3 regions of the Nocardia sp. NPDC101769 genome follow, and region 2 is predicted to be linked to each of the others. Evidence: riboswitches for the same ligand, from Rfam matches in the RefSeq annotation. Region 2 holds a riboswitch; each other region holds the start of a gene.
What was found. Region 2 has a riboswitch for magnesium ahead of ACIRRA_RS03715 (hypothetical protein). Riboswitches for the same ligand answer to the same signal wherever they lie in the genome.
Positions count from the first base shown of each region.

Region 1: another riboswitch for magnesium. It lies ahead of ACIRRA_RS22125 (hypothetical protein); the one in region 2 lies ahead of ACIRRA_RS03715 (hypothetical protein).
Region 3: another riboswitch for magnesium. It lies ahead of ACIRRA_RS14995 (stealth conserved region 3 domain-containing protein); the one in region 2 lies ahead of ACIRRA_RS03715 (hypothetical protein).

Region 1 covers NZ_JBIWMX010000014.1:48,953-59,043, reverse strand. Annotated here, with positions in the region: gene ACIRRA_RS22150 (MgtC/SapB family protein) at 70-798, opposite strand; gene ACIRRA_RS22145 (phosphate signaling complex PhoU family protein) at 1,459-2,127, opposite strand; gene ACIRRA_RS22140 (hypothetical protein) at 2,191-2,316, opposite strand; gene ACIRRA_RS22135 (NRAMP family divalent metal transporter) at 2,413-4,155, opposite strand; gene ACIRRA_RS22130 (hypothetical protein) at 4,248-4,430, opposite strand; M-box (ykoK) riboswitch at 4,761-4,932, opposite strand; gene ACIRRA_RS22125 (hypothetical protein) at 5,040-5,783, opposite strand; M-box (ykoK) riboswitch at 6,067-6,238, opposite strand; gene ACIRRA_RS22120 (DUF4118 domain-containing protein) at 6,999-9,548, shown strand; gene ACIRRA_RS22115 (SDR family oxidoreductase) at 9,842-10,091, shown strand, end outside.
Region 2 covers NZ_JBIWMX010000002.1:169,809-179,899, reverse strand. Annotated here, with positions in the region: gene ACIRRA_RS03730 (aldehyde dehydrogenase family protein) at 219-1,682, shown strand; gene ACIRRA_RS03725 (nitrate/sulfonate/bicarbonate ABC transporter ATP-binding protein) at 1,832-3,118, opposite strand; gene ACIRRA_RS03720 (ABC transporter permease) at 3,145-4,902, opposite strand; gene ACIRRA_RS03715 (hypothetical protein) at 4,939-5,724, opposite strand; M-box (ykoK) riboswitch at 6,081-6,250, opposite strand; gene ACIRRA_RS03710 (MFS transporter) at 6,547-7,785, opposite strand; gene ACIRRA_RS03705 (AfsR/SARP family transcriptional regulator) at 7,870-10,091, opposite strand, start outside.
Region 3 covers NZ_JBIWMX010000007.1:260,897-270,987, reverse strand. Annotated here, with positions in the region: gene ACIRRA_RS15025 (hypothetical protein) at 1-185, opposite strand, end outside; partial or broken gene ACIRRA_RS15020 (4Fe-4S ferredoxin) at 217-351, opposite strand; gene ACIRRA_RS15015 (DUF1918 domain-containing protein) at 505-783, opposite strand; gene ACIRRA_RS15010 (phosphoribosyltransferase family protein) at 1,056-2,393, opposite strand; gene ACIRRA_RS15005 (SHOCT domain-containing protein) at 2,795-3,586, opposite strand; gene ACIRRA_RS15000 (hypothetical protein) at 3,686-4,597, opposite strand; M-box (ykoK) riboswitch at 4,846-5,017, opposite strand; M-box (ykoK) riboswitch at 5,120-5,298, shown strand; gene ACIRRA_RS14995 (stealth conserved region 3 domain-containing protein) at 5,378-6,745, shown strand; gene ACIRRA_RS14990 (response regulator transcription factor) at 6,946-7,581, shown strand; gene cutA (divalent-cation tolerance protein CutA) at 7,659-8,114, opposite strand; gene ACIRRA_RS14980 (cold-shock protein) at 8,400-8,609, opposite strand; gene ACIRRA_RS14975 (SGNH/GDSL hydrolase family protein) at 8,999-9,871, shown strand; gene ACIRRA_RS14970 (LysR family transcriptional regulator) at 9,938-10,091, opposite strand, start outside.

The DNA of each region.
Region 1 (10,091 bases), on a different contig from region 2:
GTCAACGGATTCCCCGCCGTGACACCTCGGGTCTGTCCGAACTCGGCGGAGCCGAGGCCGTGGCGGACATCAGGAGTCGTCGTCGGCCCCGCGGAAAGTGTCGGCGGATTCGAGGACGTGCCAGCCGACGCTGGTCACCGACGGCTCCAGGCTGAGCCTGCTCACCGCGGCCTCCATCTGCCGATCGTCGCGCTCGTCGGCCGCGAGTTCCGCGCGCACCTCTACGCGACCCGCGGTGGCGGTGTTGGTGCTGGCGACCGAGGTGAGCCGAAAGTCGGTGCGGCTCAATGCTTGCACGAGCAGGGCACGCACGTGTGCTTCGCTCGCGTCGTCGGTGACCGCGGCGAAGTCATAGCGGGTGGGCTGCTCGGACCCTGCTTCGGGACGGCGGTCCACGACCCTGCCCACGGCCCGCAACACGGTATTGACCACCACGACGACCGCCGTGCCCGCGGCGGCGACCGAGAACATCCCTGCCCCGGACAGTGCCCCCACCGCGGCCGCGCACCACAGCGTCGCGGCCGTGTTCAGTCCGCGCACGCTCAATCCCTCCCGCAGGATCACACCCGCGCCGAGAAAGCCGATCCCCGAGACGATCTGCGCCGCCACCCGCGTGGGATCGGCTGTGGCACCGTTGAATCCGTACGCGGACAACAGCACGAACAGTGTCGCTCCGGCGGCCACGAGGGCATTGGTGCGCAGTCCCGCCATCCGGGCGCGATACTGCCGTTCCACGCCGATCACCGTGCCCAGGCCGACACCCGCCCCCAACCGCAGCAGCATCTCCAGGGTCGTCATTGCCACCTCCGCATCCGCTTCACCCAGCGGTGCCGGAGGTTATCTGGCCCGAAGGGCGTCCGTCATCTGCCGGAGATTGTAATCCGGTGAACTCTTGGCGAGCGGCACCTCGCTGGGCGAGGCTGGCGGGGTGGACGGTGTCTTGGTGCGGGTGGCCGAGGTGGGAGGAATCGTTCGAACAGGCCGGCGAATATCTGCCGCTCGTTGGCGGTCCAGCCACGCATCGCCTGGCCCAGCGAATCGCCCTGCCGCCGAGTGACTTCCGCGACCAGCGCGCGGCCCTGATCGGTGGCGGTGAGCAGACAGATGCGGCCGTCCCGGGGATCGCTGCCGCGCCGCACCAGGCCCCGGTCGACAGCGTCGCGACCTGCCTGCTCATGCAGAGCGGTCAGTGCCGACTCGGTCGGCGAGCACCGCGGAGGCGATCGGTCCATGGGCGACCAGCGTCGTCGAACAGATCAGAACCGCGTGCTCCGCTACCGATTCGTCGTGGCGCTGGCGCCAGTTGTGCATATGCCGGACTCGGGTGATGCACGCGCCGATCCGGGCCAGCTGAATCGAGATTGTGCGTGCTGGGCCGCGTCGATGCCGCTACGCACCCGTCCAGTCTCTCGCCTGGAATTTCTTTATGGCCCACTGTAATTCGAGGGTTTGCGCAGACTACGGTGCCTGCTCGGCAGCTACTTGCCGCGGTGGCCGGCCGGTGGCGACGAAGACGGTCCAGTGGCCGACCCGCACGGCGTGGTCGGCGAACCGCTCGTAGTACCCGGCCAGCAGTGCGAGGTCGACCGCCACGCCGATCCCGTAGCTCCAATCGGGTCGTAGCACGGACCCCAGCACCGCGTCGCGCAATTCGCCCACCACCGCGTCCCGGTTCGCCAGCCGTGTGGCTTCCACGGGGTCATGGGAGTCGAGCAGGGCGGAGGCACCGGCTGCCATGGCGACCGCGCCTTCGGCGATATGGACGATCGCGGGACGCACGGACGCCGGAACCCCTTGCGCGGGATGTCTGCGACGCGCGATCAGTGCGATGCGTTTGGCCTGTGCGCCCATTCTGGCGAGGTCGGTGACGAGGTGCAGGGCGGTCACAACCTGGCGGAGGTCGCTCGCGACGGGGGCCTGCAGGGCGAGCAGTCGCGTCGCGGCGCGCTCGCTGTTCTGGCACAGGGCCGTGATCCGCCCACACATGTCGATTGCTCGTTCGGCCGCCGCGAGATCGGCGTCGAGTAAGGCGCGCGTCGCGGTTGCCAAGGCGGTGCGGTCGAGCAGACATATCGTGCGCAGTTGTTCGGACAGCTCGCCGAGATCTCGACGGAACCGAGTTCGCATGCCGCGCTCCATGTTCGGTGGATGCCAGACGAGCCGGCCGGGGGATGAGGTCGCGGGGAGAGATCAGCGGCATCGGCCGAGGAGTACGCCGATGACGAGCACGATCACCAGGATCAGGAGCACGATGGCGGTCCCGATGTGGATCGCGTGCGGACTGTAGGTCGGCAGGGTGGTTGCGGCCAGCGTCATCGGCGCTGCGCCTCTCGTGGTCGTGGCGGGGTGCGCGTGGTGCCGACAGCGGCGGCAAGGATCGAGATCCTCGCCGCCGCACCCGGTCCCTTCCGGCTAGCCGGTGATCTGCTGGTAGATCTTCACACCGACCAGCGCAACCGCGATGAGCAGATAGCCGCGTAGGGCGATCATGCCCGCCATCCGCGCCGGGGAGAACGCGGGCCGCTCCAGAGTGTCCAGCGCGGGAGTGCGCCAGGAGTCGCGGTCGGCGTCACGGATGGCCTTGCGCTCGGCCCGCGACAGCGGGGTCGAGTCGAGTTCCTCGATCTGGTCCGGGTCCAGACCGCCGAGTTCGGCCGCGGTGCGCTCGGTGGCCTTGCGACCGGAGCGGCCGTGCGCCGCCAGGATGACGGCACCGCCGAGAACGCCGATGAGAGCGCCGACGCCGAAGCCGATTTCGAGGGTCTTGGTGGACAGGTCGGGGAAGAAGGTGGCCGCGGTGAGCGCCAGCGACAGCAGCACCAGCGACCAGACGATGATTCCGGCGACGATGTTCTGACGCAGGGTGTTCACCCACGGGCCGAGGACCGCCTTGTCGTTGCACAGCAGGACCAGGAACACGGTGGCCGAGGGCAGCAGCACGCCGGCGAGGGCCTGCACACCCTGGGTCAGCAGACCCAGCACGTGGTCCGGGCTGAAGGACACCGCCGCGGCGATGGCGAGCAGCACGGCGTACCCGGCGTAGAACACCGGCGCTTCACTGATCTTCCAGTGCAGCGAGTGCCTTCTGCCGAGGGTGTCGCCGAGGGCGTAGGTGGTGGCCAGCCCGACCGCGTTCGCGCCGATCAGCGAGGCGTCCAGCAGCAGGATCGCGAACAGCGCGCCCACGGTCTTGCCCATGTTGTCGTGCAGCCCCTGGGCGACGGCGCCCGCGTCGGTGAAGTTGCCGACGGCGTCGCTGCCCAGGCCGAACGCCGCGGCGGCCATGATGGCCACGGCGCCGATCATGACGATCGCGATGCCGACCCACAGGTCGATGCGCTCGTAGCGGATCCACCGCGGGGTGATGCGCTTGTCGACGATGTTGGACTGCTGGAAGAACAGCTGCCAGGGCGCGACGGTGGTGCCGACGATGGCGACGATGAGCAGCAGCAGCGTCGAATCCAGCCCGCCGGGGAAGGACGGGATGATGCCCTTGGCGGTCGTGGTGATGCTCGGGTGCACCATGAACGCGAGCGGGAACAGCACGATGTTCACGGCGATGAGCGCGAACAGGAAACGCTCCCAACGCCGGAACGAGCCACCCGCGACCACCCCGAACAGCAGCACCGCCGCCAACGGCACCGAGATGCCCTTGGGCAGCCCGAAGTAGTTGAGCGCCAGCGAGACACCGATGAATTCGGTGACGATGGTGAGCGCGTTGACGATGAACAGGTCACCGACACTGAAAGCGCCCCAGAACTTTCCGAACCGGGAGAAGATCAGCCGGGCGTGGCCGACTCCGGCGACCGCGCCGAGGCGGACCACCATCTCCTGATTCACATACAGCACGGGAATCAGCAGTGCCAGGGTCCAGACCAGCGCCATGCCGTAGTTCTGTCCGGCCTGGGCGTAGGTGGCGACGCCGCCGGCATCGTTGTCGCCGACCATGACGATCAGTCCGGGGCCGATGACCGCGAGCAGCATGCGGAAACGCTGCCAGCGGGTGCGGCCTTCGAGGGTGTCGTGCTGGCCGATGGTGCCCAGCGCGCCCTGGATGTCGCCGACGTGGGCGCTGTCCATGACCGCACCCGGGGTGGATACGTCGGCGACGGTGGTGGTGTTACGGCGGTTCGCGCCGTCGGAGAAGAAGGCCATGACCGTTTTCTCCCTCTCTGAATCATGTTGCAGTACTGCAAGTTTAGGAATGCGAGCGGCGGCCGAGGGGTTCCGCCGCCGCTCGCGACCCGCTACCAGTGGTAGGGGTGGCCGCCGAGAGAGGCGGTGTAGAGGGCGGCCCGGGGCCGGGCCGCTTGCATGTGGGCACGCTCCTGATCGGTCAGCCGGACCTTGGTGCGGAACCGGCGGAAGAATTCGCTCACCGTGGCGGTCGGCGAGATGGTGTCGTGGGTCGGGAAAGCGATCACGGCCATGACATTGCTCCTTGGCGAAAAGCTCGCTGCTGCAATATCTCCCGGCACGCTGACGGGCCCTGCGAGGCGCGCAGGGCATGCGGAATCCGCATCGACCCCCTCATTCAGGCGCGTTCACGCCGAACCTGGTCGATGCTCGGATTTCTGCGGTGTCAGGCGTTCACGGGGCCGCAGCAAGCTGGGAACGAAACAGATTTTCGAACCGGACTCGGGTACGGACTATCGCCGGACTTCATTGCTCGTCCCTCACCTCCTTGCAGCCGGGACGTACGCGGACGTCACTATTCGTCGCGCCAGAACAAGGGGAAAGCCCCAGGGAAATCCTGTGGGCGAGCACCCCTCTCGTCAGAGCTTCGGCACTGCACGACGTATCCCACTACGCGGGAAGCCACCTGGGGTTACCCCTTAATCCGGGGAAACCTGTCCTGAGCCTGGGCGTCTCTCGACGTCGTCGGATCAGTGGCCTGTGTTCGTACAGGAGCCTCGCCTAGCGAGGTGCTGACTCAACGAGTTTGACCCTTTCGCCAGTCGCAAGTCAAGTGCTACCGATCGCGTTTCTATGGGATCCGGTTGTGCCGGTGTGGCTTTCAGCGGCACAACCGGGCCCGCCTACGCGGCCGGGGCAGCGGCCGGGTCGGCGGGAGCCGGTGTGGCCGCGCTGGCGGCCGGGGTGGAGTCCGGCGCGGTCAGGCGCTGGGCCAGGCCGACGCCGACCGCGATCGCGGCGGGCACACCGGTCAGCACCAGACCGGCAGCCGCGCCCAGTGGGATGCCGATGGCCGCGCCGGCGACACAGCCCGCGATGCCGGTCGGCACCGACATCACCACGACACCGGCGATCGCGCCGCCCGCGGCGCCGATCGCACAACCCGCGACGCCACCGATGAGGGTGCCGAGCATGGTGCCCATCGAGGTGACGATGCCGAACTGGTTGACGGCGGCGGAGAAGGCGGCGTCCTGGTCGGCCTGGTTGGCGACGTCCCTCAGCGCGGGGGCGGGGAGGGCCGGGGCCGGGACGACGGCGGCCGGGTCCATGTTCGGGGTGAAAGTGGCGGTGTTGCCGTCGATCTGGGCAGCGATCGGGTGCGCGCCCGCGTTGTCCAGCCAGCTGAGCGGGAACTGGGTGACCAGGCCACCGTTGTTGTCACGCACCTGGAACTGGCCGTCCTGGGTGGTCAGCGAGCCCGCGTCGGTCTTCAGCACCACCGAAGCGCCGTCGATCTTGGTGTCCCAGTGGATGCCGGGAGCCGCCGAGGTTGCGGCGGGGGCATCGGCACTGGCGTCCTGGGCGTTGCAGCCGACCACACCGAGGGTGACGGCGGCGGCAACGGTGTAAGCGGTGATCTTCCTCATCGAGATAAACCTTCGAAATTCTGGGGACGGTGAATTCGAATGGGGGTGAAAAGGCCAGCACGAATTACACGTCCGCGCAAGGGAATACGCGTCGCGTCAGATGTGGTGAAACGTCAGAGTCGTGTGGCGCGTTTCCACCCGCAAACGGGTGAGTGGAACGGATGACTCGGATACGGACTATCGCCGGGGGCCATGGGTCGTCCTCACCTCCTTGCGGCCGGAGCGCACGAGGGCGCTGAGCACGGGTGCACACGAGGAGTCGCCCCGGCGGAAGACCGGAGGGCGAGCACCCCTCTCGTCAGAGCTTCGGCACTGCACGACGTATCCCACTACGCGGGAAGCCACCTGGGGTTACCCCTTAATCCGGGGAAACCTGTCCTGAGCCTGGGCGTCTCTCGACGTCGTCGGATCAGTGGCCTGTGTTCGTACAGGAGCCTCGCCTAGCGAGGTGCTGTATTACGGCGCAAAGCTTGACACCGAACGAGTCATTCGTCAATTCGGACATTTGCGATGAAAAGCGTTGCTTCGTCTGTCCGATACCCGTGGTTCGGCCAGAATTCGAGTGATAGCACCGGCTGCGGTGCGTGGTGTGGCCGTGGCCGCCGGTTCGGTGCGGATCGAATCATATTGTCGGTCAACAAGATTAGACCTGCACGCGTTCGAACGCCGCGAGGGCGGGTGCTGCTGAAGGCGGACATCCTCGGGCATCGGCTCATCGACGTCCCGACCATCGAACGGCCCGGACCAATGGGGCGAAACCCGCACCACCCCAAAGGATGTCGTGACCATCTACCGCTAGATCACCGCGGCGGTCTCCGCAGCGGCCCGGGAGGTCATCATGACCGGATCGCGCGACACCAGCCGCATCGCCGCCTACGGCACCGACCAACACTTCCAAGGACGGTGTGCTGACCGCGCTCGAACACCGCTATCGAGGCGCTGGATCGCCCTGGCAGCCCTCGACCCTCACAACACGGTCCTGCTCGGCGGATCCTGGAACACCGTCGACGGAAACTCTGACCGGACTACTGACCCACCACCTCGAACAGTACGGGTCGTAATCGGTCCTACAGGCGCGACTCCCTACGCCTCGGGCCTGGCAAGCACCTTCCCGAGCGCAACGTCTGCCCGGACACCGGGCTGACTCGACCGGCCTACGACCAGGCCCGCGATCTATTCGACGCGGCCACCGCCGTCGACGGGCACCATGGAGCTATGGCTACCGCGCGCGGTAACCTCCGCATTTACCTGGGAGCCGCACCGGGGGTTGGGAAGACCTACTCGATGCTCGAGGAGGGCCGTCGGCGCCGAGGACGTGGGACCGACGTGGTGATCGGCTTCGTGGAAACGCACGGCCGCGCCCGTACCGCCGACCAGATCCAGGATCTGCCGGTCATTCCGCGGCGGATCTGCACGCACCGTGGAATGACCGTCGAAGAAATGGACATCGACGCGGTACTGGCCCGGCGTCCGGCCGTCGCCCTCGTCGACGAACTCGCCCACACCAACGCACCCGGCAGCCGCAATGCCAAACGCTGGCAGGACATCGAGGAAATGCTCGCCGCCGGGATCACCGTAGTCTCCACGCTCAACATCCAGCACTTGGAGAGCCTCAACGATGTGGTCGCGCAGGTCACCGGAATCACCCAGCGCGAAACCGTGCCCGACGCCGTCGTGCGTGCCGCCGAACAGATCGAACTCGTGGACATGACCCCGGAAGCCCTGCAGCGCAGGATGATTCACGGCAACATCTATCCGCCCTCACGGATCGACGCGGCCCTCGGCAACTACTTCCGCATCGGTAATCTGGCCGCGCTACGGGAACTGGCGCTGCTGTGGGTGGCCGACCGGGTCGAGGAAGGCCTCGACGACTACCGCCTCCGGCACGGCATCACCCAGCCCTGGGAGACCCGGGAACGGGTATTGGTCGCGGTCACCGGCCACCCGGACGACGAACCGCTGGTGCGCCGCGGCGCGCGTATGGCCGCCCGGCTGCGCGGCGAACTGCTGGCCGTGCACGTACGCGAACTGGACGCCACCATCCAGGCGCGACCGCCGGCACTCGATCACCTGCGGGCCCTCACCGCCGACCTGGGCGGCAGCTTCACCGAGATCACCGGCAACGACGTGCCCAGCGCACTGCTCGCCTTCGCGGCCACAGAAAACGCCACCCAGCTGGTGCTGGCGCGCAGCCGGAGGGGCTGGCTGCGCCGGTGGCTGCACGGATCGATCACATACGAGGTGCTGCGTCGGGCAGGGCCGATCGACGTGCACATCATCGCGACCCCCGCACGCGAACCGCCCTCGCTACCCAAGGCTGCGCACCCAGGCCATCCGGTCCGCATGCCACCGCACCGCAGGCGGCTGGCGTGGGCCCTGGGCACGGCCGGAATCGCCGCCCTGGCGACCGCGTTGTCGCCGTTGCGGACCGTGATGGGCCTGCCCGGCGCGCTGCTGTGTCTGCTGCTCGCAGTGGTCGCGGTCACCGTGCTCGGCGGCTGGCGCCCGGGACTGACAGCTGCCGTAATCGCTTGGCTCGCAGCGGATTTCTTCTTCACCGAGCCCGTCTACAGCCTCTACATCGCCGATACCACCGATATCGCGGCACTGATCGTGTTCCTGGCCGTGGTCGCCGTCGTCAGCGTGCTGGTAGACCGTCTCGCCCGGCAAACTCTGCAGGCTGCCCGCGCCCGCGCCGAAGCGGAGACGCTCGTGCGACTGGCCGGGCAGACCGTCGATGCCGGCGCCCGCGCACTGCCCGACTTGCTGGCCGATCTGCGCCGCACCTTCGGCGCCGACAACGCGGCGGTGCTGGTGCGCGACAACAACTCCTGGCACCCGCTCGTCACCGATGGCAGCGATCCCCCGCAAGAACCCAAGGAAGCGCGATTCGCCGCCGAGCTGGGCGGCGGGGCGGTGCTCACCCTGTCCGGACCCACGCTCAGCGGAGAGGATGCCCGGCTGCTCGGACCCTTCGTCACCCAGCTGCGGCTGGCGCTCGAACGGGTCCGATTGGAGGGCGAAGCGTCCGGCGCCGCCGCGCTCGCCGAGTCCAACGCACTGCGCGCCAGACTGCTCGAGGCGGTCTCGCGCGATCTGTGCACGCCGCTCGACACCATCAAAGCCGCGGCCACGAGTTTGCTCTCCCCCGAAACGGCGGGGGATCGCGACAGCACCATGGAGGTCCACCGGACCATCGACACAGAGGTCGACCGACTCACCCACGTGGTCGCAAATCTATCGGACATGAGCCGATTACAGGCCGGCGCACTCCCGCTGACCATGACCGACACCGACATCACCGATGTGCTCCGCCGCGCGGTCAACGGTCTGACCAACGCCGGCTCGGCCATCGCCATCGAAGCCCGCGAGCTGCCTGCGGTCCGCACCGATGCCCGGTTGCTGGAGCGCGCCATCACCAATGTCATGGTCGATGCCCAAACCTGGTCGCCGCCCGGCCATACCGTCCGAGTCCAGGGCGGTGTCAGCGGCGACCGGGTGGAAGTGCGCGTTATCGACCAGGGCCCCGGAATCCCGCCCGAATATCGCAGGCAAACTTTCGAACCTTCCCAGCAGCACACCACCAACGGCAGTCGTGCTCGCGGGCTGGGCCTCGACCTGGCCATCGCCCAAGGATTCACCCGCGCCCTCGACGGCGAACTGACCGTCGAGGACACTCCCGGCGGTGGAACGACATTCGTCTTCTCGCTGCCCCGGACGCCGGAGCCGGAGTCCGGGGCACCTCAGCACACAGTCCGGAAATGAGCACCATCCGGTCGTCGACGACGAAATCCCCTTCCCGCACACGCCAATCTGCGCCGCCGCTCTCCCGACCTCGAGGGGCCCGGTATCAATCGCGGAAAAGCAACGCGGATCGGTACACCGCGCGAATCAGGGAGGTGTTGCTGCGGAGTTACGCCTCGTCGGACAGGGCCTCGACCGCCACGGCCGGAATCCGCTGACAGCTACGACGGCAGATCCGTAGCCTGCCGCCGCTCGCACATGTTGACTATAGTTAGATATAGTCAGATGATCGGCGACGAATCAAGGAGGCGGATATGACGACCATCGAGGGTGCGAATGTCCTGGTGACGGGCGGGCAGCGTGGGCTGGGCCGTGCGTTCGCGCAGGAGTTTCTGGAGCGGGGTGCGGCGAAGGTGTACGTGAGCGCGCGCAAGCCGGAGTCGAGTGACGATCCGCGGGTCGTGCCGCTCGAGCTGGAGGTCACCGACCCGGATTCGGTTGCCGCGGTGGCCGCGCGGGCGGGCGATGTGAGCATTGTGGTGAACAATGCCGGGGTGCTGCGGC
Region 2 (10,091 bases):
GGCAGTTTCGTGGCTGACTGCGCGTGATCAGAGCGCCGCGGAGTATGGCCGGTGTGCCGCGCGGCAGTTGTGTGCCCATGCCGCACTTCGGCTCCACCGTCACCCGCTGACAGTGCGGTATCAGCGGGCGCGGACATTCTTGGCCTCGCCGAAAACCGGCTGTGGCACACGACACGCTACAGCGATCACGACAAGTATTGCGACACAAAGGGATTGTCATGACCACCTTGATAAGCAACGCCGAGAGCTATGTCGACGGTCGCTGGATCACCGGCGACGGTGAGCCGATAACCACGATCAATCCCGCCACCGGCCGGCCGGTGGCGGTCACCCCGTCCACGGCACCGGCCCAGGTCGCCGCCGCCATCGCCGCGGCCCGGCGCGCCTTCGACGGGGGTGAGTGGAGCCGACTCCGCCCCGCTGACCGCGGCGTGCTGTTGCACCGCCTCGCGGACCTGCTCGAGGAGCACCGGGACGAGCTGGTCCGGCTGGCGGCCACCGAGCTCGGCACCCCGATCAGCAGCGGGCCCACCCAGCACGTGGATCTGCCGGCGAAGTTCTTCCGCTGGTTCGCAGAGGCTGCGACACAAGGGCCGCGGGACGGATACGAGCAACCGCTCCCACTGGACCACGATCCGATCACCAACAGCAGCATGCTGCTGCGGGAACCGGCCGGTGTGGTCGCCGCTATCGTCGCCTACAACGCGCCGATCACGATGTCCGCCTTGAAGCTCGGCGGCGCCCTGGCCGCCGGCTGCTCGACGGTCCTGGTCACATCACCGAAGGCGATCCTGCTGACATCGGCGTTCGTGCGGCTGGTCGAGGAGGCCGGATTCCCGCGCGGCGCAGTCAATCTGGTCTTCGGCCCGCCCGAGGTCACCACGCTGGTCGTGCAGGCGCCCGAGGTCGACATGGTGAGCTTCACCGGCTCGCCTTCCGTCGGCAGCATCATTCTGACGCTGGCCGCGCCGACCCTGAAGAAGGTGGTCCTCGAGCTCGGCGGCAAGTCGCCCAATATCGTGCTGCCCGGCACCGATCTGACGCGGGTGGTACCGGCCTCGGCACTGCGGTTCACCCGCAACAGCGGGCAGGCCTGCGGCGCCACGACCCGAACCCTGGTGCCGCAGGCCGATTTCGACGAATACGTCGAGCAGTCGGGCCGGTTCCTGCGGAGCCTGGCCGTCGGCGACCCGATGTCGCCCGACACGGTCCTGGGACCGCTGATCACCGATGAGCACCGCGTCGACGTGGAGGGGTTCCTCACCCGCGCCCGCGCGGCCGGCGCCCGGATCCCCGTCGGCGGCGGCCGCCCGGCCGGGCTCGACGACGGCTTCTTCCTCGAGGCGACGCTGGTGACCGGCGTGCCCAATGAGGCGGAGATCGCCCAGGAGGAACTCTTCGCGCCGGTGGGCGTGGTGATGCCGTATACCGACCTCGACGAGGCGGTCCGTATGGCGAACGACGTCAGGTACGCCCTCAATGCCAATGTATGGGGACCGACCGCCGAAGCCATCGCCTTCGGCCGCCGGATCCGCTCGGGCACCGTCACCATCAACGGCGGCGCCGGCATGCGGGCGGACGCCCCGTGGGGCGGGCCGGGCTACAGCGGCATCGGCAGGGAGGGCGGCGAGGAGGGACTCCGCGAATTCTTCGAGGTCAAGCACATGCAGTGGCCGTTGTGATCCCGGCCGGGAAAGCGGCGGAGTCCCTCCCTGAACTCCAGTCCCTCCCCCGCCCGATGTGATCGAGGAGGGCACCATCCCGGTGGCCCGGGTGCGGGCCATGCGCGAAGGCGAGCCCCATGCCCGGGCTCGCCGCACTGGCGGACGCCTCAGGCCTCGTCCGGATGCCGCGTGAGCAGCCGCTCGGCGGCGTCGTACTCGTAGAGTTCGGCATAGCGCCCCCAGTCGATGGCGATCCGCAGTTGTCGCCGCGCGGCGTCCTCGGTGAAGCCCCGCCGCAGCAGATCGAGGAAGAAGCCGTCGCGCAGCCGCTGGTTGCGCGCACTGGTCAGCGCGTGGTCGATCGCCGCGACCAGGGGCGCCTTGGCTCGAGCCAGCCGAGCGAAAATGGCCTTGGCACTGTCGATATCGGCCTCGGTGAACAGGGTGCCGTCGAGGGTGAGCTCGATATCCCCGTCGGCGGTGGTGGCCAGCCCCAGCATGGTGGCGGCGTCGACCAGCGGCATCAGATCGTCGATCTCGAAGCGCAGCCCGCCCGCCAGATCCGGCAGGTCGGCCCGCCCGCCTTGGGCGGCGACAAAATCCAGCATGCCGCCGATTCCGTCCACCCCGGCATCGGGCAGCGGCCGGGTGATGGGGGTGGGGGCGATGCTCGTCCGGTCGCCATCGAAGGTGGCGTCGGTGAGCATCCGATAGGCCTGGTCCACCAGCGCCTGGAACCCCGCGCCGCGCGGGTCACGCGGCTGCGGGAGACCCACCCGGATCTCGCCCTTGATTCGGCCGGGATTGTTGTCCAGCACCAGGATTCGGTCGGCCAGCTGCACCGCCTCCTCGATATTGTGGGTGACCATCAGCATGGTTTTGGTGGGGAAGGCGGTCTCCGCCCACAGTCGCATGAGCTCGCCGCGCAGGTTCTCGGCGGTCAAGACGTCCAGCGCCGAGAACGGCTCGTCCATGAGCAGCACCTCCGGCTGTACCACCAGGGCGCGGGCGAATCCCACTCGCTGGCGCATGCCACCGGAAAGCTCCTTGGGATAGGCGTTCTCGAAGCCGTCCAGGCCGATCATGTCGATGGCGTCGGTGACCCGCTCGCCGCGCTCCCCGGCCGAAATCCCTTGGGCGCGAAGGCCGAGTTCGACGTTCTGCCGCACGGTCAGCCACGGCAGCAACGCGAAGGTCTGGAACACCATGGCGGTATTGGCATTCGGCTCGGTGATCTCGGTCTGCCGGATGCGCGCGGACCCCGCGGAGGGGAGCATCAGGCCCGCGATGATCCGCAGCAGCGTGGACTTGCCGGAGCCGGATTTACCCAGCAGCGCGACGATTTCGCCCTCGTGCAGCTCGAGGCAGACATCCGAGAGCACCGGCAGCTGCTCGCCGGAGGGGTTGGTGAAGTTCTTGGTGACACGATCGACGGTGATGATGGGGGTCGACACGGTGTGTCCTCCTTTCGAAAAATGTTTCAGCTCAGCGAGAATCGCCGTTCGGCGGTGCGCTGCAGGCGTCGCCACAACAGGCGGTTGATGGCCACCGTGACCACGCTCATCACCACGGTGCCGAGCAGCACCTTGGCGAAGACGTCGTCGGTGGTGGCATTGGTGATGTACGCGCCCAGGCCGTAGGCCTCCATATGGGTGTTCCCGGCCTCCACGACCTCGCCGACCAGGGTGGCGTTCCACGCGCCGCCGAACGCGGTGATCGCGCCGACCACATATCCGGGGGCGATCGCGGGCAGTATCAACGACTTCCAGCGCTGCACGCCGTGCACGCCGAGATCGTCCATGGCCTCGCGCAGGTCCGTCGGGATCTGCCCGGCCGCCGCGATCACATTGAACAGCACGTACCACTGCGCACCCAGTGCCATCAGCGCGATGCCGCCGATATTCAGTGAGATGCCGGTGTAGGTGAGCGCCGCGATGACGAAGATGAACAAGAACTGGGCCGGGAAACTGGCCAGTACCTGCACCACCGGCTGAGCGAACCGGCAGATGCGCGGATTCATCCCGATCCACACGCCGACCGGCACCCACACGATGGTGGAGACCACCAGCAGCACTATCACGCGGCCGAGGCTGGCCAGCCCCATGAGCGAGGTCGGCCCGAATTCGGCCAGTCCCACGGTTCTTTCGAAGTAGGAGGCGAGTGCCCAGGTGCTCCAGGCGAGCGCGGCGAAGAGCAGTCCGAAGAAGAGCACATCGCCGATGCGGCTGCCCGCGCGCTCGTCGTAGGCGGAACGGGTGCTGCGCCCGAAGACGCGCATGAGGCGATCGACCCGCTCGCCGACCGGCCGTAGCACCCGAGCCAGCCGACCCGGGACCGTGCTGCGCCGCAGCAGGTCGAGCACGAGACTCCGTGGGGCCTGTGCACTTTCGGTGTGCTCCACCCGGAATCGCTCCGACCACGCCGTGAGCGGCCGCCAGAACACCACGTTCACCAAGACGATGGTGAGCACCATGACCAGCGCACCCACCACGAGGTTGCCGACCTCGGCCTCGGAGGTGGCCGCCGCGATGAAACTACCCATGCCGGGCAGCGCCTCGTCCCGGCCGGATACCGTGATGACCTCCGAGGCCGCGAGCATGAACCACGCGCCGCCGAAGCTCATCATGCCGTTCCAGATCATCGGCACCATGGCCGTCGGCACCTCCAGCTGCCACAGCCGCTGCCAGCGGGTGAGCCGCATCATGCGGGCCGAATCATCCAGCTCCCGGGGCATATTGCGCAACGCCTGGTAATAGGCGAAGGTCATGTTCCAGGCCTGCGCGGTGAAGATGGCGAAGATGCACGCCGCCTCCGCGCCCAGATACGAGCCGTGGAACAGGCCCACGAACGCGGTGACCGTGATCGAGACCAGGGCCAGCACCGGCACCGACTGCAGCACGTCGAGCGCCGGGATGAACACCTTCTCGGCCCGGCGCGAGCGCGCCGCCCACTGGCCGACGATCAGTGTGAAGAGGATGGACGCCGCCAGGCCGATGAACATACGTAGCGTGGTGCGGGCCGCGTAATAGGGTAGGTTCGCGGGATCGGTTGATACGGTCTCGGTTCCGGTATCCGGCGTCCAGGGCACCGACATGTCCCGAAACAGCCGCAGCACCAGCAGGATCAGCAGCACACCCGCGCCGATGATCAGGTAGTCCACCGCTCGGAGCCGCCCGCGTGCCCGCGGCACCTCGGGAGTCGTCTTGGGCCGGTCCGGAATTGCCAATTCAAGAGTCATTGCTGTTCACCTCGCTCCGAGCGGCGTCGTCGCAACTCAGTTGGTCGATTCGGCGGCGACCGCGGGCGGTGCGGTCATGACGTTGAAGGCGTGCACGGCCGAGGCCAGCACCGCCGGTGCGCCGACGAGCAGGTTGAAAACCACGACGCCTATCCCGGCCCCGGCCACCGCGCCCTCCAGACAGCCGGTGACGGCGCCGGGAATCGCCAACGTGCCCAACGTCAATGCGCCGACCGCGAGACCCTGGCCCGCGCCCAGCAGGACGCAGCCCAGCGGCGCGCCGATGACGGCACCCAGCAGCGTGCCCACCGCCAGGGCCACGGTGAGCTCATTGTTGACATTCTGGAAGACGGCATTCATCCGATCCTCGAAGCTGTCGGGATCGGCGATCTGCTGTGCCGCAGGGCCTTCGGCTTGCGCCTCCGCGGCGGCGTACAGCTCCGCGGCGATGCGTCGTTCCTCGGTGCCGACCGGTCGGGCCCGATCCGGGCGCGGGGTGAGGGTGGCGCTGTCGCCGTCGATGCGGGCGTCGATCGGGTACGTCGTGTCCTGCTTCGTGATGGTCAGCGGGATAACCCCCACCACCACGCCCTGCGGGTCGAGGATCTGCAGCTGGTCGGTAGTGGTTCGGAGCGTGCCGAGGTCGGTGCGCAGCACCACCGATCGGTCCACGATCCGGGCGTCGCCGGACACGGCCTGAACTGTCACGGCGTCGGCGAGCCGGACGTCCGATCCGGGTGCCGCGGCCGAAACGGCGGCCGGGGCGACCAGTCCGGCGGTGGTGATCGCCGCGGTGGCGAAGGCGAGCAAGCGAATTCTCATCGGGATGTTTCCCCTCGGGATATCGCTGCCCGCATCGGTTTCCGGGCAGCATCGAATACCGTCCGGCACGGTGGCGCCGACGGGTCGGACATATATGCGAATCTCCGAATTCATTCGTAAAATGTGCATGCGAATAGTCCGGTGCCGCGCGGGCGGCATCGTGATATCGGAGAATTACGTGCGTCGAGATATCGACGCGGTGTTGGTGTGCTGGCTAGCGGCCCGGACCGAGGCGGAGGGGCCGGCCCGGAGATCCCGGGTCATCATCGGGTGCCATCTTGCTACCCGACCTCCTCACTGGTAGAACGCGATTCGTCAACGCACGGGGGGAGGTCGCCCGGAACTCTCGAGGCGGACGCACACCCCTCTCGTCAGAGTTTTGGCACTGCACGACGTGTTCCGAATCGGAAAGCCACTTTGGATTACCCCTTGATCCGGAGAAATCTGTCCTAACCTTGGGCGTCTCTCGACGTCGTCAGATCAGTGGCCTGTGTTCGTGCAGGAGCCTCGCCTATCGAGGTGCAACAGGGAACCTAGTTAAAGACTCGGTAAAAGTCAAAACCGCTATTCGCATATCGGCGAGCGCTATGTCACAGCGGCGCACCGGACCGTCGATCGCACATTTCAGATGTGTCGCCGACGTTGGTCGGCGTGGTGAGACCCCTGTTCGAGCGGGAGGACGGCGACCGGTGTGATCGTGCCCCACAGCGAACCGTCAGCGTCCATGGCCGCGGCATCCGGGGCCCGCGTCGCCGGTGGGGGGTGGCGCTGTCGACCACCCCGCCGTACCTGGCTATGCGGTGACTCCGACGATCACAATTCTCATTCTTCGACTGCGACGGACGCCGCTGATAGGGCACCGGCACGCCGTGCCAGTTGCCGACCGCCGAGTACGACCGCGGCGATGGCGGTCACGCCGAGCAGCGCGCCGGTGACGAGGACGCCGGTCACCGATGTGAAGCTGACGATCACGCCGCCGGTGAGCGCGCCGACGGCGACGGCCAGGTTGTACATGGCGGTATTGAGCGCGGTCGCGGCCTCGGGATGATCGGGGGCGGCCTGCAGGATCCAGGTCTGCACGCCGACCGGAATCGCGCCGAATGCCGTGCCCCACACCAGCAGTGCCATGATGCCGATGACGGGTGTGGTCGCGATGAGTGGGAAGAGCGCGAGTGTCGCCGCCAGCAGCGCGGCGGCGACGACCAGGGCGCGCCGCGGGTCGCGGCCGGCGGCGGCGCCGCCCGCGAAGGTTCCGGCCACGCCCGCCAGGCCGAAGGCCAGCTGCGCGGGCCCGATTGCCGCGGCGCCCAGACCGGAGATGTCCTGCAGCATGGGCCGGACGAAGGTGAATGCCGCCCAATGCCCGCCCACGAGAAGGAAGGTGGCGATGACTCCGGCGCGGACGGCCGGTGTGCGCAACTGCCGCGCCAGGGCGCGGGGGCGGACCACCTCGGTGGCGGGCAGGGGCGGTAGCAGCAGCCGCAGCGCGAGGGCGACCACCGCGCCGAATCCGGCCAGTGCGGCGAAGGCGACGCGCCAGCCGCTCAGATTGCCGATCAGCGTCGCGGCAGGCACTCCCAGCACGTTGGCCGCTGTCGCACCGCCGAATGCGAGCGATATCGCTCGTGGAATGTGGTGCGCGGGAACCAATCTGACCGCGCACGAGGCGGCCAGTGCCCAGAAGCCGCCGATGGCGATGCCGGCGACGGCACGTGCGGCGAGCAGGATCGCGAAGTCCGGCGCCAGCGCCGAGACCGCTGTCGCGGCCAGCATGAGCCCGATCAGCCCGAGCAGGACCGTACGCCGGTCCGATCCTCCGATCGCGACGGGCAGGGTGGACGCGGCCGCCGCAGCCATGAGTCCGGGCAGCGTGATCGTCAATGCGACCGCGCCGGGAGAGACGTCGAAGGTGTGACCGATGGGGGTGAGCAGGCCGACCGGCATGGCCTCCACGGTGACCATCGCGAAGGTGGCGGTGGATACTGCTGCTACGGACAGCCAATTGCGGATCGGAGTTCCGGCGCCGGTGGATTCGTGAGTGGAAGCGATGGGAGATGCCATTACTTCCACCTGCTCGTGTCGGATGGGGAGGTGGTGTTCGCCATGCTCGCAACGGTTCCGCGCGGCGCTGACGCGACGCTGGCGTCAGCTGACAGCGCGCTGGTACAGGGCGTGCTCGAACAGGACATCGATCTGGTCGCAGGGGGTGTGTCGGCCTTCGTTCAGGGCAGAGGCGAATCGGTGCTGCCCCAGGGCTTTCCGGGCGAGGGTGACCGCCTGCCGTACGTCGGGACCTGGATTGCCGTTCGTGATGCGACCGTCCACTTGGTCGATGGCTCCCAGCAGGCGCGCGGCTGGTTCGGGTGCGCCGATGGCGAGGGCGGCCAGCGCACAGCCGACGGCGACGGCGGGGAGCAATCGCGGTGCGGCGGTGCCGGCGATGTCGCGAGCGATCTCGAGTTGCCTTGTCGCGGTGCCGATTCGGCCCGTTCCGACCAGTGCGATCGCGTAGTGTGTGCGTCCCAGAATCTCGTCGATGGCCAATGCCGGGGCGGGACTGCGATCGGCCCGCAGCGGACCGTCGTCGCCGAACAATCGTCCGTACAGCTCGATCGCCGTGCCCGGTTCGCCTTGCCGCAGCGCCAGATCGGCCTCGGCGACGCCCAGCCACTGCGCCGTTCCCTCGGGCACCTGGGTATTCCCCCACCTCCGGGCGGACGCGAGGTAGGAGGCGCCGCCGTCCACGTCGTTCTCCCGCAGATGCAACTGCGCGGCGCGGCGCAGCACGCCCACGGCCTCCTCGGCCCCCAGACCCGGGGTCAGCAGTTCGGCGGCCCGGGCGATGAGGGGAGCACCCGCGGCGAGTCCCGACGATTCGATCCTGTGGTGGGCCAGGTGCAGCAGCGCCCGACTCACCCCTCGCGGCTCGCCCAGACGCTCCAGAATGCGGATGGCCGCTTCGAGGTCGGCCACGCAGCGCTCGAACGACTCTGTGTCACCACCGATTTCGTCCAGTGCCCGTAGTACCAGCGCATTGCCGCGCAACCAGGTGTCGTCGGCGGCCAGGCACTGGTTCAACAGCTCGCCGGCACCACGGTGCCGGTCGCGAAGTGCCAGCAGCAGCACGAAGATCGGATGCGGCGGCCGGGACTCGCCCATGGCGGTCCGCACGAGTTCATCGAATTCGCCCGAGCGATCGGGTATTTGGCCCCGCCACAACGGCTCGTGGTACGCGGGCAGCTGGTGGGCGTAGCGGACGGCGAGAAAATCCGCGGCGCGGTCCGGCGGCGGACCCGCACTGAACAGCGCCAGCACACGCGGTTGCCAGGCCAGGGCATCGCCGCGGAGCCCGCACAGCAGCCAATGCCAGATCAGGCCGCCGTACAGACCGACCGCACGCTCGCCGTCCCCGGTGCGCACCGCCCATTCCAGGGCGGCCTGGCAGTTGGCGTGTTCGATGGTGAGCAGGCGCGTCGCCTCCTGCTGCCGCGCATCGAGCAACCGCGGTGCCGCGTCCCGCACGAGAGCGAGGAAATGGTCGGCGTGGGCGTTCGCCAGTCGCCCGCTCTCGCCGGCCGCGTCCAATTCCGATGCGGCGTAGGCGCGAATCGTTTCCACCATCCGGTATCGCGCGCCGTCGAACTCGACGATGGACTTGGCGACCAGCGCAGTGAGGGTATCCGCGGTGTCCTCGCCGCCGCATACCGCGAGGACGGCGTCGAGTGCGGCGCCATCCGCGAAGACGGCCAGCCTGCGCGCCAATTCGACCTCTCCACCGCTGAGCAGGTTCCAGCTCCAGGACACCACGGCATGCAGCGTGCGATGCCGGGCTGATACGTTGCGACTGGCCGAGTCCAAGAGACTGAATCGGTGGGACAGCCGGTCGGCCAGATGACGTACCGGCAGGGCGTGCAGGCGGGCGGCGGCGAGTTCGATCGCCAGCGGCAGCCCGTCGAGACAGCACACGACGGTAACGATATCGGCGCAGTCGGAGTCGGTCAGCCGGAAGTCCGGTCGCACCGCGCGGGCGCGGTCCACGAATAGCTGGACGGCGGCGGATTCGGCGGCGATCTCCACCGACGCTCCGGGCTTCGGTACCGCCAAAGCCCTTACCGGGTATAACTTTTCGCCGTCGATGCCGAGCGGCTCGCGGCTGGTGGCCAACACGGTCAGCTGGGGGAAGTGGCACAGCAGGTACGCGGCCAACTCGGCGGCCGCGTCGATCACGTGCTCACAATTGTCCAGGATCACCAGCATTCGGCCGTGCCCCATGGATCGGTGCAGCACCACGCGCCAGTCGGCGTCGTCGATGGATCCGCCGAGGCCCAGGGCGGACAGCAGGACGGCCGGAACCGCGGTCGGCGTCG
Region 3 (10,091 bases), on a different contig from region 2:
CCGATATTGGGCCGTTCCATCGGGCCGAAGCAGCCGTAGCAGCCGCGATGATAGGACGGGCACAGGGCGAGGCGCTGCCCAGCGGGATAGTGCACCGCGCGCCCGGCCCGGGCCAGCGTTTCCAGCTTCGGGCGGTCGAGTGCTGCCAGCGAGGCGAACGTGGACAGCTCCTCAGCGGTGACCATCGTCGCCTCCTCGCGCAGTTCGACGAGCCGGCGTGTCGAGTTCGTCGAGGACGATCGCGTTGTCGCGCACCGTCGGGCCGATGACCCGATATCCGTTCTCCCGCAACACCACGACGAGCCGGTCGAGCCCGTCGCGGTCGATCGTCACGGTGTCGCCGAGGGGCAAGGGAGCCTCCGTTCCCGCGCGTCGTTCGATTCCGGTCCGGCCGGTGCGGCGCGGCCGTGACCAGCGCCGAAGGTCCTCGCTGCGGGGCCGGAGTGCCCGAGTCGGCGGGGCAGTGGCGAGATCGTTGCCGGTACCGCGCCGACCAGGACCTGGTCAGCCCCGGCTGTCCGCATCGGTGTGGGAGGCGGGTACATGCTGCATCGACGAGTACCGTGCCGCGGCGATCTCCTCCTGGGCGCGCAGTTCGGCGCTGGTCCGCACATATGCATCGGGGCCTGGGAAGGTCAAGGCCCGATGCCCGGTGTCGGCCCAGTGCACGAGGTACGGCGGTGCGCCGTCCGTGCCGTGCACCTCTTCGATGAGACCGCGACGGACCACGCCTCCGACCGCGCGTCCTTCGACGATCAGCCAGTCCCCTGGTTGTGCTCGCATCGAACGACCTCCTTACACGTCGGCCGGAAACTCGTGTCTCGAATCTCTATCGTGGTAAGGGCATGCGATCCCTGGGTAGGGCCGGAAGTCCCTGCACAGGACCTGTCCAACCGCATGATCACCACCACGCGACCACGAAATCGGCCAGTAGCGCACCCGTGCCCAACCGAAGCGATACCCGGCCTCCGGGTCGCTCACGGCTCCACCTCGCTGGCGCTCGGTTCCGCCGTGCGCGTCGGCGCGCTGTGTCGATGGTTCGCTCGCAAGCTCGCTCACGCCGATCCCTCCGGCTCGGCCGTAGTAGTGGGCAACCGGGTGGTGAACCAGTCCCGCGCGAGCTCCGCGGCCTTGCGCAGGGTGCCCGGTTCCTCGAACAGATGGGTCGCGCCGGGCACCTCGGCCAGCACGGTCTCACATGACATTGCCTTGGCCGCCTGGCGATTCAGATCCATGACCAGGTGGTCGTGACCGCCCACGATCAGCAGAGTCGGCGCCCGTACCGCCGACAGTGCGCGGCCGGTCAGATCGGGTCGCCCGCCGCGAGACACCACCGCCCGCACGTGCACGCTCGGATCGGCGGCGGCGCGCAGGGCAGCGGCGGCGCCGGTACTCGCCCCGAAATACCCGATCGGCAGCCCCTCCGCGTGTTCCTGTCCGCTCAACCAGTCGGTGACCGCCACCAGTCGCCCGGCCAGCAGGTCGATGTCGAACACATTGGCGCGGTTGACTTCCTCGGCCGTGGTGAGCAGGTCGAACAGCAGCGTGCCGAGTCGGGCCTGCTGCAGTACCTCGGCGACGTGGCGGTTGCGCGGGCTGTGGCGGCTGCTGCCGCTACCGTGCGCGAACACCACCACACCGATCGGATGCTCTGGAATGGTGAGATGCCCCGACAGCATGGCTTTCCCGGCCCGCACACACACCTCGTCGTCGCGCAGCGGCGGATCCGCGGCCGGTCCCGGCTGTGGCCGCGGATCCCGGGCGGCGGCGCGAGCCAGCAGCTCGATGACTTCGTGGTCGGTGGTCTGCTCGAAGTGGTGATACCACTGGCCGACCGCGTAGAAGAACGACGGTTGCTCGAGGCAGAGCACCTCGTCGGCTTCTCGCCGCAGCCTGAGTAGTGCATCCTGGGCCGCGACCGGCACCGCCACCACGACCCGCGCGGCGCCCTGCGCCCGGGCGACCTGGCAGGCGGCCCGGGCGGTCGCGCCGGTCGCGACGCCGTCGTCGACGATCACCGCGATGCGGCCTTGCAACGGGATGCGTGGGCGACCGGCCCGGAAGCGAGCGGCGCGACGGTTCAATTCCGCGCGTTCGCGCTGCTCCACCCGCGCCATCTCCGCACCGGACAGGTCCGCTCGCTCCACCACGATGTTGTTGATCACGCGCACGCCGTCTTCGCCGAGAGCACCGAAGGCGAGCTCGGGCTGATGCGGGACGCCCAGTTTGCGCACCACGATGACATCCAGCGGCGCTTGCAGCCGCCAGGCCACCTCGAACGCGACCGGGATGCCCCCGCGCGGCAGCCCCAGCACGACGACATCCGTATCAGGCTGCGTTCGCAGCCGTTCTGCGAGCCGACGGCCCGCCTCGGCACGATCCTCGAAGTACATCGAAACCTCCTTAAGGCAGGCACTTCCAGCCTCACAGCCACCGGCTGCCACCGGCAGATCCGGTTGTCGCCGGTCGGGAGAGTCGTTGGTCCCACGACGACCTCGGAGACATCGGGTTGCTGATAACCGGGGTGCGGTTCCGGCGAACCGTCCGTGCCGCCGTGCTGCGACTCTCCGGAGAGCCCGACGTCGAGCAAGCCGAGACCACCCTCAACCCCGCCCTGCTGTACCCGAGCCCCGAAAACGGTTGCCGCTCTACGCATCGGCACACGGTGCCGGACCGTCGCTCCCGCGGCGATACCGATCTGGTGCACGCAGGAATCGACGACCTCACTGATCCCGGCCTTGGCCCCGGTACAGCCGGCGACATCAAGTCGAGAGGATCCCCGTCGCAGCCGGGGTCAGGGATCCAGCAGGGTGTCTTTCGCGCGCTGGAATTCCAGGTCGGTGAGCAGACCCTCGCGGTGCATAGCGGCGAGGCGTTCGAGTTGGTCGAGCCTTTCGGCTTGCGAGCCCTCGCTGATCGTTGTGGTCCTGCGCACCGGGCGGTACCAGGGAACGGCCAGCTGGTTGCGGGTCGGGTCGGAACGGCGGTAGACGGCGCGGACCGGGAGATACAGCCATGACATACCTGCCCTGACCCGGCGGGTGTGGTCGAAGCCGTCGGAGTCGGTGAAGGTCATCAGTGCCGTGCCGTGGTTGTCCACGGTCTCGAACCGAGTCAGGCGGGCCGGGACCGACGGATGGCCGAGCAGGCGGGCCACCGTCCCGGTCATGGCCAGGTCGTAGAGCAGGCCCAGGGCGGCGACGCCGACACCGACCCAGCCGATGACCGTCCAGATGGTGATGGCCGTGGCGTCCCGCTCGAGCGGTATCGCGCCTTCGGCGATCGCCGCGTGCCAGCCGCTCACGAAGGCGAAGCCACACAGGGCGAGTGCGCTGCCGAATCCGGCCATGCGCAGGATCAGCCAGGAGGAACCGACGAGGGCCACATCGGCGGCAATGCCGCCGATGAGGTACCGGATCCGAAAGTCGTTGGTGCCACAGCCTTCGCTGTCGCAGTTCCAGGGGATGTCATGGGCTACATACATACTTTGCCGAAGCAGTAGCCATGTGACGGTACCGAGCAGGACGGAAAGGATGAGCAGGGCGACACCCGCGGGGCGCCGACCCGACCCGGCGGTGTCGGACACGCCTCGATTATCCGGTGGGATGGCCGTTTTCGCAGGACAGCCCCGGATATCGGAGGTCATGGACCCCGTTCCGAGCGCGGCTGTGGATGTAAGGAAGGGTCACGATGAATCGCGCTCCGCCGACGGTGTCGTGGCATCGTGCAACACGGTCAGGCCGGCCGTGAGCGCCGAACCGCCTGCGGTCCAGCTGATCCCCGCGGGTTGGGTGGTCAGCACCACGATCGTGAAGCGCAGCAGGTGGTCGGATCCGGTGCCGACGAGGCCGCTGGTGTTCATGGTCGTCGAGGTATCGAGCGCCATCCAGCCCTGCTTGATCGCCCGGGGTGCGCGGGGAAAAGCGTCTGGGATGCCGAAGTATTGGTCGGTGCCGTCGGCGGCGATACGGCTGGCGTTGCGCAATCCGTTCATGATGACCTCGCGGGCCGGTGCGGGGACCGCAGTGCTCAGGTAGCGGTAGACGCTGACGACGTCCCTTGGCGTGGTGAGGGTTTCGCCCCATTCGGAGGGGTCGTTCGGTGGCCGGGTACCGGTGAGCCCGATCAAATCGATCATCCGGCTCACAATCGCGGTGCCGCCGTTGTCGCACCACAGTTGATCGGCGATGTCGTCGTCGCTGGCGGACAGCATTCGGTCGAGCATGGTCGAGGTGGCCGAATCCGCTTGCCAGACTTGTCTGTGCAGTGCGTCGATTGCAATCAGCAGTTTGACCACCGACGCGGTGTAGAACTGCTGATCGGTGTCGAGTTCGGCGAGCGTGGCGCCGGTGGCGGTGTCGATGACGTCGATGCCGACCTCGGTGCCGGGGGAGGCGTCCTGGATCGCGGACCGCATCCGCTCGGCCAGTTCCGTCGGCGGTAGGGCGGGTCGGGCCGGGCTCACGGGCGCGGCCGACGCGTCGAGGGGGGCCGCTTGGATCACGGCGAAGGCGAGCAGGCCGGTTGCGGCGCCCAGCCGCCACGGTCGGAATGAGCTTTCGCGGCGCACGACCGCGCCGGCGGGGGTTTTCCGCATCGGTAAGACTTTCGAGATTCGAAATCGGGATTCTTGTGCCGCAGGGCAGCGCGCAGGGAAGAGTCGAATCGGACTCTGCTGGCCGGCCTACCCGTGGCTGGGTGCCGGATGGCGTTGCCCTGATTCGGAAGGACTTGGATACGGACCATCGGTGGAAGTCATGGCCGTCGTCCTCACCTCCTCGGGGCCTGGGCCTGGTATGGCTGCACGGGGCACACGAGGAGTTGTCGGCGGCCCGATGCCACCGACGCGCACCCCTCTCGTCAGAGCTTCGGCACTGCACGACGTATCCCTTTGGGCGGGAAGCCACCTGGGGTTACCCCTTAATCCGGGGAAACCTGTCCTGATCCTGGGCGTCTCTCGACGTCGTCGGATCAGTGGCCTGTGTTCATACAGGAGCCTCGCCTAGCGAGGTGCTGATTGCGGCCGTCAGCTTGTCATCACTCGATGGCCGGAGTCAACCGGGCCCGGTGTGACAACGGTTACCAGGGGCAAGTGTTCGAGGCTGCGGCTATAGTCGGTGCTGCACCTCGTTAGGTGAGGCTCCTTTTCGAACACAGGCCACTGATCTCACGACGTCGAGAGACGCCCAAGCTCAGGACAGATCTTCCCGGATTAAGGGCTGATCCCAAGTGGCTTCCCGCCGGATCTCCGGCAGGGATACGTCGTTCAGTGCCGAAGCTCAACGTGTGGGGTTGCGCGCGACATCTGAAGTCTTTCGCGCAGACACTCCTTCGTGCGTTCCCTGAGACCTGTTGAGTCCGTAGGTAGGTGTGACGAATGAAGAACCTGATGACATGCGTTCCGGTGGCCGGAGGCGGCACCGAGCGGACCGCGGTGGAGAATCTGCTGCTCACTCGTGGCGTACTGCTCGCGAACAATATTCGGTTCCTGCTGATCAGGACGGCGGACGGCGAGCCCGCGCTGGCACTGGGCGAGCAGTTCCGGGGACTGGTCGCCCCGTTGTTGCGGGCCGACGGGGGCCCGGGCTCCATTGATGTCGAATTCTGGGAGTTCGGCGACGAGGAGGTGCGCTGCCCTCGCCCGAATGCGTTGACCCGCACCAGCTTTCCGGCCGCAGACCTGGAACTTGCGCAGATCCAGCGGTACGGCAGCGACTGGGTGTCCCTGGAGGGGATGTTCGAACCGCATGCGGGCGACATCGGATTCCCCATCGACATCGTGTTCTCCTGGGTCGACGGCAATGACCCGGCACTGGCCGCGCGCCGCGCCGCCGCCGCGGTCGGCGTCAGCCTCGGCGAGGGCGACGCCGCTCCGGCGCGCACCCGCCAGATCGATGAGCTGCGTTTCGCGTTGCGGTCGGTGCACGAATACGCGCCGTGGGTGCACCGGATCTTCATCGCCACAGACTCGACTCCGCCCAACTGGCTCGCCGACGATCCGAAGGTGACGATTGTCCGTGCGGCGGAACACTTCTCGGACCCGAACAGTCTGCCGACCTTCAACTCGCACGCCATCGAGACGCAGCTGCAGCACATTCCCGGGCTGAGCGAGCATTTCATCTACGCCAACGACGACATGTTCTTCGGCCGTCCCGTCGCGCCGGAGATGTTCTTCACCTCCGGGGGCATCAGCCGGTTCATCGAATCCGATCTCCGGATCGGCACCGGACCGAATACCGAGCAGCGCAGCGGATTCGAGAACGGAGCGCGGGTGAACCGGGCGCTGCTGCGGCATCGATTCGGGCACGTGATCACCCGCCACCTGGAACACGCGCCCACACCGCTGCGCCGCAGCGTACTACTGGAAATGGAGCGGGAGTTCGCCGAGGACTTCGCCAGGACACAGGCCAGCCCTTTCCGCTCGGCCACCGACATCTCCGTGACCAACTCCCTCTACCACTACTACGCCCTGCTGACCGGCCGGGCGGTCCGGCACGAAACCGCTTGGGTGCGCTACGTCGACACCACGACCTTCGACGGTCTCGACCAGCTCGGAATCCTGTCGGTTCGCCGCGACGCCGACTTCTTCTGCCTCAACGACAGCAGCTTCCCCGAGGTCGAGGAATCTCACCGCGCGTCGCGAGTGCGGTGCTTCCTCGAGCACTACTTCCCCCGGCCCGCACCGTGGGAGCGCACCGCCGCCCTGATGCCCGAACGGGCCGAGTCGGACACCGTCGCCGCATAGCCGACACGGTGGGTTCTGGACCGGATTGCGCTGTGTCGCAACCGATCCGGGATTTCGTATGCCCAATTCGAGTTATCCAATTCTCATGAGGAGAGCTAGTTCCAATGGGGCAGTCGGCTGCGGTATCCCGCATCGTCGATCGACTACCGATCATTTCGATCGGCGGTACCGGGTCTTTCGGGGGTCGGCGGGTGTTGATCGTGGAAAGCAAGAACGCCGATCTGGCGGAACTGAGCCGGGCGCTGGCATGGAAGGGCAGCTCCCGGAGAGCCGAAACCGGTGCGCGGGCTGCGGATTCGCACGAACCCGCGGATGTTGTGCTGCTCGATATCGACCGGAGGGACAGGGGCGGGCTGAATGTGGTGCGCTCGATCCGGGAGCTCAGCACCGTTCCGATCGTCGTGGCTACGGCTCGGGAGTCCGAACTCGACCCCGTGCTCACGCTGGAGGCGGGCGCCGATGACTATGTGGTGAAGCCGTATCACATCGGTGAGCTGATGGCTCGGATCGAGGCGGCCATCCGGAGCAGCGAGCTGTCCGCGCGCTCGACCGGTGCCATCGAGTACGGCCCGCTGCACATCGATGACGCATCGAGGCAGGTCAGACTCTACGAGAGGCGAATCGAGCTGACCTTCAAGGAATTCGACCTGCTGTATCTGCTGGCCTCGAACGCGGGCGCGGTGGTGCCACGTGAGCGGATCATGCAGGAGATCTGGGACAACTCCTGGTCGCGTAGGACGGTCGACACCCATGTCTGCACCATTCGAAGCAAGCTGGGGTCCAGTGACTGGGTCCTCAATGTCCGGGGTGTCGGATATCGCATGGGCATTGCGTGAGGATCGCGCCCGGTCTCCGGGTCGAGCGGTCAACTCCATGCGACGCGCCAGCTGAGGGCAGCTGGCGCGCGGGCACCCTATTCCGGTGCAGCTGTGATCTTTTCGACCCATTTCACGTAGCCGTCGATCGCCCACTCGACGGGTGTTGCGATGATCTCCGGCCCACCGGCCCATGGGTGCAGCTCGAGGATTCGCCCAGCGAGCTTGTCCCTGACCGCTGCTGCCGTCTTCAGTGTCACTCGCCATTCCTGGCCCTCGCCGAGCTGGTCCAGATGCCAGAACACCGACATCGCTGGTCCGGTCACCTCAGCGCCGGCGGCGAGACGTTCGGCCACCACCGTGCGAGCGATATTCTGTGCGTCTTCCTCGGTTGGCGTCGTCGTGGTTACCGACCACACTCGTGCCTCTGTCATATCCGCAACCCTATTGGGGCATCGGAATTCGTGACGGATGTCCGGCACCGCGTGCGCGACTCGCGTACAGCGGATCCGAGCTGCCGTAGACGATCGTTCGACGTTGTTGGACTTGGTCACATTTACCCCCCGCAGGCACCGCGAAATCCCCCAGCCGGCACCCGACGGGCCAGCTGTAGGTGTGAGGGTCGACATAATGTGGTGGCGGGCGGGTGTGGGCGTCGTTATGGTGTTTGCTGCGACGCGGGGAAGCCCCTGGATCTATAGCTGGGGGCCGAGTTGAGTTCCTCCGCGTCGTCCAAACACCGTGTGGGCCTTCGACCACCTGGGTCGGGGGCTTGATTCATGTTCGGGCTCGGGCGATGAGCCCTGGACGACCTCGAGCGCACCGTTCGCGGCCGAGAACTAATGTCCCTGCACGACGACGTTTTCCGCCTGTGGTCCCTTCGCGCCCTGCACCACGTCGTACTCGACGCGGTCGTTCTCCTGCAGCGATTTATAGCCGGTGGACTGGATCGCGCTGAAGTGGACGAATACGTCCGGTCCACCCTCGTCCTGCGTGATGAACCCGAAGCCTTTGTCGGCGTTGAAAAACTTCACAGTGCCAGTTGCCATTGGTGCCGGTCCCTTCAGATCGGACGAGCGGACCGCTAGAGCCTACCGGCCAACGCGTCTCCGCGCTGGCGGGACACGGCGGACCAGGACCCTTCGGATCGTCGCAGACCGCCGTAGACGGGAACGTATCGCTGTCCGGTGTCGTCCTCCTGACCGCGTCGCCGGCCACCCTCCACGACCGCACCGGCCTCCCTGGGCGTCTGCACCATCACCGCCCTGGCCAACGCCCACCGCGTGGTCGGCCTGGGGGCCTTCGCCGAAAGGCACGCCTTCCGCGCCTCCACGAACTGAACCGGGGATAACGATTCGGTCGTTTGACCTATTGGTTGCCAGGTCATCTCGTACCGTCTGTGGCTATTCGCCCGAGCCCGACCGCGAGGACCTATATCGTGAATCTGAAGCACTGCCTGTCCACTGTTGCGATCGTCGCCGCCGGGACCCTCGTCAGCATCGCCCCCGCCACCGCCGACGCCGGCACGAAGTATGTGGCGCTGGGGGATTCGTATGCGGCGGGAGTCGGGATCTCCAACATCCTCGACAAGACCTGCTCACGCTCCGATCGCAACTACGCCCACCTGTTCGCGGCGGCACGCGGTTACAGCCTCACCGATGTCACGTGTGGCGGCGCGACGACCGACTCGGTGACCAGCACCCAGCTCTCCGCCGTCACCGCCGACACCAATCTGGTCACTCTGGGCGTCGGCGGCAATGACATCGGCTTCACCGACATCGTGAAGGACTGCGTGACGGCGGGAACCCTCGGCACGGGTTCCGGGACGGGCAGCGCCGTACTGCAGAATGTCGGAACGGGAATCGCCAGCGGTAGTGCCGAGGCGCTGCTGGGGTGCAAGAACAAGTACGACGCCTCGATGCCGACCCGGCTGTCGCAGGCCTCGGCCAAGGTCGCGAAACTGGTGTCCGATATCAAGACCCGAGCCCCGCAGGCGCGGGTCGTCCTGGTCGGTTACCCGCACATCCTGCCCGATAACGCGGCCCTGTGCGCCGGGCGGCAGCCGGTGCTGCCCGCCGATGTCGACTGGGCGCGTGACACCGTCGTCGGCGGATTGAACACCATGCTGCGTTCCCAGGCCGGCACCGAGTACTTCAGCACCTACGAGATCTACAACGGTCACGATGTCTGCGAGGCGATCCCGGACCGCTGGGTCAACGGCACCTCGGTCGACAATGGCGAAGGCGCGCAATTCCATCCGAATCAGTACGGGCACGCGGCCACCGCGCAGCAGATGGCAGCCACGCTCTGATGCCACACGCGTTCGGCCGGGTGTGATCAGCCCGGCCGTCACCGACCTGCCTTCGCCGGACTTCCCTCATCCTCGCCGTCGCCCGGTAGGGGATCCGTTGGTGTGCAACCCATTCCGCCGTTCGATCGGCATTCGGATGATCTCGGAGACCAATTGGCCCGCGGGGCCGGAGAGTTTGCGGGGTGGCCGCCAGGCGGCGCGCAGGGTGCGGGGGAGGTCG